Regions from separate parts of the Streptomyces sp. NPDC007983 genome, predicted to be linked through region 1. Evidence: riboswitches for the same ligand, from Rfam matches in the RefSeq annotation. Region 1 holds a riboswitch; the other holds the start of a gene.
The links. Region 1 has a riboswitch for cyclic di-AMP ahead of ACFZCY_RS04610 (peptidoglycan DD-metalloendopeptidase family protein). Riboswitches for the same ligand answer to the same signal wherever they lie in the genome.

Region 1 (3,964 bases):
GGTGGCGCGGGTGCGAGGGACCAGGGCTCGTACGGGTGCCCGTACGCCCGTCCGTACGCCCGCCGCCCGGTCCTCGGTCGCGGCCCCCGGACTCGTCATGGCCGAGGAGGCCGTCCAGGCATCGGCGGGGCGCCGGCCGATCCGCTGGGCCCCCGCCGTCCTCCTGCTCGTCGGCGTCGCGTTCGACCTCGCCGCCCCGGCCCCGTACACCGCCTCCCCCTTCTTCGCCGCGGCCCCGCTGGTCGCCGCCTCCCTCTTCCCGCTGCGGCAGACCGTCGCCACCGCGGTCCTCGCCCTCCTCGCCGTATGCCTGCTGGCCGAACTGCACGGCGTGAAGGACCCGACCCAGGCCGCGACCGAGATCGCCACGGTGGCCACCGTCGCCCTGCTCGCGCTCGTGATCAACCGCGTCGTCCGCCGCGGCGACCGTCGGCTGGCGTCGGCGCGCGGTGTCGCGGAGGCGGCGCAGCGGGCCGTGCTGCCCGTACCGCCCGCCCGCATCGCCGGGCTGGACGTCGCGGCGCGCTATGTGGCGGCCGAGCGGTACGCGGCGATCGGCGGCGACCTGTACGCGGTGCAGGACACCCCGCACGGCGTACGGCTGCTCGTCGGGGACGTGCGCGGCAAGGGGCTGCAGGCCGTGGAGGTCGTCGCGGTCCTCATCGGCGCCTTCCGGGAGGCGGCGGAGCAGGAGACGACGCTGGAGGGGCTGGCGGGGCGGCTGGAGCGGGCACTGCGGCGCGAGGGCGCGCGGCGGGCCGAGCTGGAGGCGTTCGAGGGGTTCACCACCGCCGTCCTCGGCGAGATCCCGCGCGGCGACTCCATCCTCCGCCTCATCAACCGCGGCCACCCCGCGCCGCTGCTGCTGCCCGGCGACGGCGAGGTACGGCCCCTGGGGCCGGAGACGGCCGCGCTGCCGCTCGGGATGGGCGAACTGGGCGCGTGGCCCGACCGGGTGACGGAGCTGCGGTTCCCCGAGGACGCGACGCTGCTGCTGTTCACGGACGGGGTGACCGAGGCCCGCGACCGGCACGGCACGTTCTACGTACCGGAGGAGCGGCTGCGCGGCCGCCGCTTCCCCGGGCCGGGCGGGCTGCTCGACGCGCTGGTGGAGGACGTCGCGCGGCATACGGGCGGGGAGACCTCGGACGACATGGCACTCCTCGCGGTCCGGCGGCCGCCCGTATCGAACGGAACGACGGCGAACGGAACGACGGCGAACGGAACGACGGCGCCCGCTCCGGACACGGACCGTAGCCGACCGTGACGCGTACGCATAACGATTGACGCACGATCAGCTCGCCGGAGGTTTTTACCATCCCTTTTCAACCGGGGTGAAACGCCCCTACTTGTCCCCCGATGCTTACTAAGTTCATCCCAAAGCTGCGCGGATTCTTCAGAAGAGCTTGGAATCATGTCGCGCTCTCTATTAACGTTCGATAACGCAGCGCGGTCGACACAGCCGTCGCAGAGGCGGCACCGTGCGCCGTCGCCGAATCCCATACGTGCAGCGACAGCACCACCAGCGGCACCACGCACCACGGCGGTAACAGCCGCAGCACAGGGAACCGGGGAACCACCACCTTGGGGTGAATCGGGTCGAACCTGACCCGTAGGAGACCTTCCTGCTCCGAACCCGTCAGCTAACCCGGTAGGCGAGAGGGAAGGAAAGGAGTGCGCCCCGGTGGCGTCCAACAGGTCCGTACTGGACGAAGCTCCGTACCGCTCGTCCGGTACCGGCATCGGCACCGCGACCGCGTACGGAGTCGGCTTCGACGCCGGAGCCGGCGCCCGGCCCACGATCGGCCTCGGCGCCGAAGGGGATGATTCCTCCGTCGCCAAAGAAGCCGTCTGGGACGAGTGGAACCCGACGGAGGAGTCCATCGCCCCGCTGCGCGGCAAGCACCGCGTCGTCAAGCAGCGCGGCGGGACCATGGCCCGCAGCGGCGCCGTCCTCGGCGTCGGCGTCATCGCGGCGGTCGGCGCGGGCGGCATGGCGAGCGCCAAGGACCGGCCGGCCGTACCGATCTCCATGCCGGACCTCGCCCACGTCGCCGACGAGGTCAAGGCCCAGCTGCCCGCCGCCAAGGACCTGCCCGGCATCGGCTCCCTGATGGCCGACGACCAGGACTCCTCCCAGCCCGCCGCGGCCACCCTCACCACCAGCGCCACCGACTCGGGCGAGGCGCTGCGCACCCGCATCCTGCGGCAGGCCGAGAGCCAGCAGACCGCGGCGGACGACGACCGGCGCGAGGCCGCGGCGCGGGCCGCCGCCAAGGCCGCCGCCGACGACGCGGCCAAGGCCGCCGCCAAGGCCCGCGACCTGGCCGAGCAGAAGAAGGCCGAGGCCGCCGCCAAGAAGAAGGCCGCCGAGGCCAAGGAGAAGGCGGAGGCCGAGAAGGAGGCCGCGGCCAAGGCCGCCGCCGACCGCCCCGCCAAGACGTCCACGTCCAGCGGGCTCACCCTCCCCGTCGCCTCGTACACGCTGACCGCGGGCTTCGGCCAGGCCGGCGACCTGTGGTCCGCCGACCACACCGGCCAGGACTTCGCCGCCCCGACCGGCACCCCGGTCAAGGCGGTGGGCGGCGGCACCATCACCCAGGCGGGCTGGGCCGGTTCGTACGGCTACCGCATCGTGCTCAAGCTCGATGACGGCACCGAGATCTGGTACTGCCACCTGTCGTCCATGGTCGTCACCTCGGGCAAGGTGTCCTCGGGTGAGACCATCGGCCGCGTCGGCGCCACCGGCAACGTGACCGGCCCCCACCTCCACCTGGAGGTGCGGCCGGGCGGCGGCTCGCCGATCGACCCGATGCCCTGGCTGCGCGACCACGGGCTGAACCCGTGACACCCTGAACCGGCCGTCGCTTCCGGCGGCCCCTCGCTCCGGCGGCTCTGGCGCTCTCTCCCCCCTTGACGCCAGGGCCGCCGGTTTCTGTCATCTGCGGTCTGTCATCTGCGGACGGCAGCGGAATAACCCCCTCCACCACGAGCGTTGAAGAAACGCATGACTGAGACCCGCAGGACCATCGGCAACCTGTCCGTCTTCCCGCTCTCCCTGGGCGGCAATGTCTTCGGCTGGACGGCCGACGAGGCCGAGTCCTTCGAGGTGCTCGACGCCTACGTGGCGGCGGGCGGCAACTTCGTCGACACCGCCGACGTCTACTCCGCCTGGGCCCCCGGCAACCAGGGCGGCGAGTCCGAGACGATCCTCGGCAAGTGGTTCGCCTCCCGCGGCAACCGCGACGACATCGTCCTCGCCACCAAGGTCGGCGCCGGCGTCCCGGAGCCCCGCGGGCTCTCCTCCGCCGCCATCAAGTCCGGCCTGGACGAATCCCTCCAGCGCCTGGGCACCGACTACATCGACCTCTACTACACCCACTACGACGACACGTCGGTGCCGGTGGAGGAGATCATCTCCACCCTGGACGAGCTGGTGAAGGCGGGCAAGGTCCGCGAGATCGCCGCCTCCAACATCACCGCCGAGCGCCTCGACGCCTCCCTGGCCTTCTCCGCCCAGGAGAGCCTGGCCCGCTACGTCGCCCTCCAGCCCCACTACAACCTGGTCTCGCGCGACACCTTCGAAGGCGACCTGGCCGACGTCGCCGCCCGCCACGGCCTGGCGACGCTCCCGTACTACGCGCTCGCGTCCGGCTTCCTCACCGGCAAGTACCGCCCCGGCACCGAGGTCGACAGCGCCCGCTCCACGGGCGCCGCCCAGCACCTGGATACGGAGCGCGGCCAGAAGGTCCTCGCCGCTCTCGACGACGTGGCCGCCAACCACAACGCCGACCACGCCACCGTCGCCCTGGCCTGGCTCGCCGCCCAGCCGACCGTGGTCGCCCCCGTCGCCAGCGCCCGCGTCCCCGCCCAGCTCCCCGCCCTGCTGGCCTCCGCCGAGCTCCAGCTCACCAAGCCCGAACTGGACCTCCTGACGTCCGCCTCGGCCTGACGCCGCTCCCGG
Region 2 (3,964 bases), on a different contig from region 1:
AAGGTCTACTGGCGGGACATCGACCACTGGTCGACGCTGTACCACGTGGCCATGCCGTACAGCCAGTTCTTCGACGGCGGCCAGGCCTTCCACTCCATCGCGGGAAGCGTATGGTCGCCGCCCGGCTCCCACGGCTGCGTCAACATGCGGTCCGGCGACGCGAAGAAGTACTGGAGCCTGCTGCGGAACGGCGACGACGTGTACGTGTACGGGCGCAAGCCGGGCACGTGATCTCGTGATCGCGTGATCATGTGACGCGGAAGCGGTGCGGCTGCCCGATCGCGCATCGGGCAGCCGCAGCGTCTGTCTACCGCCGTTACTACCGCTATGCGGGCCGGACGCTTCCGTAGATCGGCATCTCGGTGATCGGTGCCTTCTTGACCACATCCCCCGGCTTCGGGGCGTGGATCATCATGCCGTTGCCGATGTAGAGCCCGACGTGGCTGATGTCGTCGTAGAAGAAGACGAGATCACCGGGCTTGAGGTCGGAGGTCGAGACACGCGTACCGGCCTTCACCTGGTCCCACGTGGTGCGCGGCAGCGAGACACCGGCGGCCCTCCAGGCGGCCTGGGTGAGCCCTGAGCAGTCGTAGGAGGTGGGGCCGGTCGCGCCCCAGACGTACGGCTTGCCGAGCTGGGACTCCGCGAAGTCGATGGCCTTGGCCGCCTTGGTGCTGTTCGTGGAGGTGGAGGAGCCGGTGCTGGAGCCGCTGCCGGAAGAGGAGCTTCCGCTCGACTGCTGCTCCTGCTGCTGCTCCTGCTGCTGCTGGGCCGCGGCCTGCCGCTGCTTTTCGGCCAGCTCGGCCGCCTTGCGCCGCGCCTCCTCGGCCTTCTTCTTCTCGATCGCCGCCAGCCGCGCCTTCTCCTTGGCGGTCAGGCTCGCCAGCAGCCGGCGGGCCTGGGACAGCTTGTCCTGGACGGACTTCTTCTTGGTCTTCAGCTCTTTCTGGGTCTCGGTCAGCGACGCCAGGCTCTTGGCGGCCTCCCTGCGCTCCTTGGCGGCCTTCGCCGCCTGCGTCTGGAAGTCGTCGACGGCTCTCTTCTGCGAACCGGCCATCCGGCTCATCAGATGGGACTGGTCGAAGAGGTCCTGCGGGTCGTTGGAGAACAGCAGGCTCGCGGCGCTCGAGGTCATGCCGCCGTTGCGGTACTGGGCCGCGGCGTAGGTGCCGAGTGTGCGGCGGGCCTCGTTGAGCTTCTCGGTGTTCTCGGCGACATCGGCCAGCAGCCGGTTGACCTTGGTGCGCTGCTGCTCGGAGCGCTCCTTGGCGGCGTTGTAGTGCTGGGTGGCGGATTCCGCCTGGTGGTAGAGGGTGTCCACCTTCTCCTTGACCGCCTCGATCGACTGCGTGGTGCCGGGCCTCGGGTCGCCCGGGGCGGCGTTCGCGGTCTGGGAGAGAAGGGTGACGGAGGCGAGGGCGGCGGTGGTGAATCCGACGGCGGTACGGCGCCCGGTGGACGACGTGGCGGTGGGTATTCGGGTCCGCGGCTTGCGGTGCGACGCCAAGGGAGGCGACTCCTTCCGTGGACCGCCTACCGGGTTAGCTGTCGGGTTCGGGCGGTTCGGAAGGTTGCCCTACGGCCTCTGCGGATGGACGACATGTCGTACGCGTCGTACCGCCACTCGGGCCGATTCACCCCATGTTGCGTTGTGGGTCCCCGGCTCCGGGCGCCTTGCGACGTGGCCGGACTCGGCGGAGGCCGCCCGGGCCGGCGCGGTTCGCCGACGGGTGTACGGGCCGCCTGGGGGAGGACGGTAGCCAACTCGTGGTGCTCCTGTGAAGGCTGGTGGTCGTTTTGCCCGAAACCGTTTCGTGACATCCATGTGCAGTCCATGCGTAGGCTGTCAGTGCGGCCGCCTAAACTCGGTGAGCGATGAGCAGCCTCTTTGACGACAGCTTCCTGGCGGATCTCGGGCCTCCGAGCGAGGAGCCCCCGCCGCCCGAGGATTCCGCGCACCCGGACCCCGCCGGCGGTTCAGGCGGCGAGGACGTGCCGCACCACCTCTTCACGGGCGCTTTCGACGCGCCGGTGCCGAGCGGGGGGACCAGAGAGGCGTACTACCGGGACGGCGCGGCCCGCCCGGCCATCGACCCGGCGGCGCTGCTGGAGGGGCTGAACGAGCAGCAGCGGGCCGCCGTGGAGCACACGGGCTCGCCGCTGCTGATCGTCGCGGGGGCCGGGTCCGGCAAGACCCGGGTGCTCACCCACCGCATCGCGTATCTGCTCGGCACCCGCCACGTGCACCCCGGGCAGATCCTCGCCATCACCTTCACCAACAAGGCGGCGGGGGAGATGAAGGAGCGGGTCGAGGAGCTGGTCGGCCCGCGGGCGAACGCCATGTGGGTGATGACGTTCCACAGCGCCTGCGTCCGCATCCTGCGCCGCGAGTCGAAGAAGCTGGGCTTCACCTCATCGTTCTCGATCTACGACGCCGCCGACTCGAAGCGGCTGATGGCGCTGGTGTGCCGGGATCTCGACCTGGACCCGAAGAAGTTCCCGCCGAAGTCGTTCAGCGCCAAGATCTCCAACCTGAAGAACGAGCTGATCGACGAGGAGACCTTCGCGGGGCAGGCGGCGGATGGCTTCGAGAAGACGCTCGCCGAGGCGTACGCGATGTACCAGTCGAGGCTGCGCGAGGCCAACGCCCTCGACTTCGACGACATCATCATGACCACGGTCAATCTGCTCCAGGCGTTCCCGGACGTCGCCGAGCACTACCGCCGCCGCTTCCGGCACGTCCTGGTCGACGAGTACCAGGACACCAACCACGCTCAGTACACGCTGGTGCGCGAGCTGGTGGGCACTGGCGCGGGCGCGGGCGCGGGCTCCGGCACGGACGAGGAAGCCGTGGAGCCCGGGGAGCTGTGCGTCGTGGGCGACGCCGACCAGTCGATCTACGCGTTCCGGGGCGCCACGATCCGTAACATCCTCCAGTTCGAGGAGGACTATCCGGACGCGCGGACGATCCTGCTGGAGCAGAACTACCGCTCCACCCAGACCATCCTGAGCGCGGCCAACGCCGTCATCGAGCGCAACGAGAACCGCCGCCCGAAGAACCTGTGGACCGAGGCCGGCACCGGCGCCACCATCACCGGCTACGTCGCCGACACCGAGCACGACGAGGCCCAGTTCGTCGCCGACGAGATCGACCGGCTGACGGACGCGGGGGACGCCAAGGCCGGGGACGTCGCGGTCTTCTACCGCACCAACGCCCAGTCCCGTGTCTTCGAGGAAGTCTTCATCCGGGTCGGGCTGCCGTACAAGGTCGTCGGCGGGGTCCGCTTCTACGAGCGCAAGGAGGTCCGCGACGTCCTCGCGTACCTGCGCGTGCTGGCCAACCCCGAGGACGCCGTACCGCTGCGCCGCATCATGAACGTGCCCAAGCGCGGCATCGGCGACCGCGCCGAGGCGATGATCGACGCCCTCGCGGCGCGCGAGAAGATCACCTTCCCGCAGGCGCTGCGCCGCGTCGACGAGGCGTACGGCATGGCGGCCCGCTCGGCGAACGCGGTCAAGCGGTTCAACACGCTCATGGAGGAGCTGCGGACCATCGTGGAGTCGGGCGCGGGCCCGGCGACCGTCCTGGAGGCCGTGCTGGAGCGCACCGGCTATCTGGCGGAGCTGCAGGCGTCCACCGATCCGCAGGACGAGACCCGTATCGAAAACCTCCAGGAGCTGGCCTCGGTGGCCCTGGAGTTCGAGCAGGACCGGGGCGAGGAGAACCCCGGCACGCTCGCGGACTTCCTGGAGCAGGTCGCGCTCGTCGCCGACTCCGACCAGATCCCCGACGAGGACGAGGAGGGCGCCGGGGTCATCACCCTGATGACGCTCCACACGGCCAAGGGGCTGGAGTTCCCGGTCGTCTTCCTCAGCGGCATGGAGGACGGGGTGTTCCCGCACATGCGCGCGCTCGGGCAGACCAAGGAGCTGGAGGAGGAGCGGCGGCTGGCGTACGTGGGGA

Region 2: it holds a riboswitch for cyclic di-AMP, as region 1 does, so the genes downstream of both, ACFZCY_RS34525 (NlpC/P60 family protein) here and ACFZCY_RS04610 (peptidoglycan DD-metalloendopeptidase family protein) in region 1, are expected to answer to the same signal.

Annotation. Positions count from the first base shown of each region.
Region 1 is NZ_JBIBJI010000001.1:973,126-977,089, forward strand. It holds gene ACFZCY_RS04605 (SpoIIE family protein phosphatase) at 98-1,267, shown strand; cyclic di-AMP (ydaO/yuaA leader) riboswitch at 1,542-1,673, shown strand; gene ACFZCY_RS04610 (peptidoglycan DD-metalloendopeptidase family protein) at 1,685-2,848, shown strand; gene ACFZCY_RS04615 (aldo/keto reductase) at 3,008-3,952, shown strand.
Region 2 is NZ_JBIBJI010000016.1:10,842-14,805, forward strand. It holds gene ACFZCY_RS34520 (L,D-transpeptidase family protein) at 1-231, shown strand, start outside; gene ACFZCY_RS34525 (NlpC/P60 family protein) at 326-1,507, opposite strand; cyclic di-AMP (ydaO/yuaA leader) riboswitch at 1,515-1,707, opposite strand; gene pcrA (DNA helicase PcrA) at 1,876-3,964, shown strand, end outside.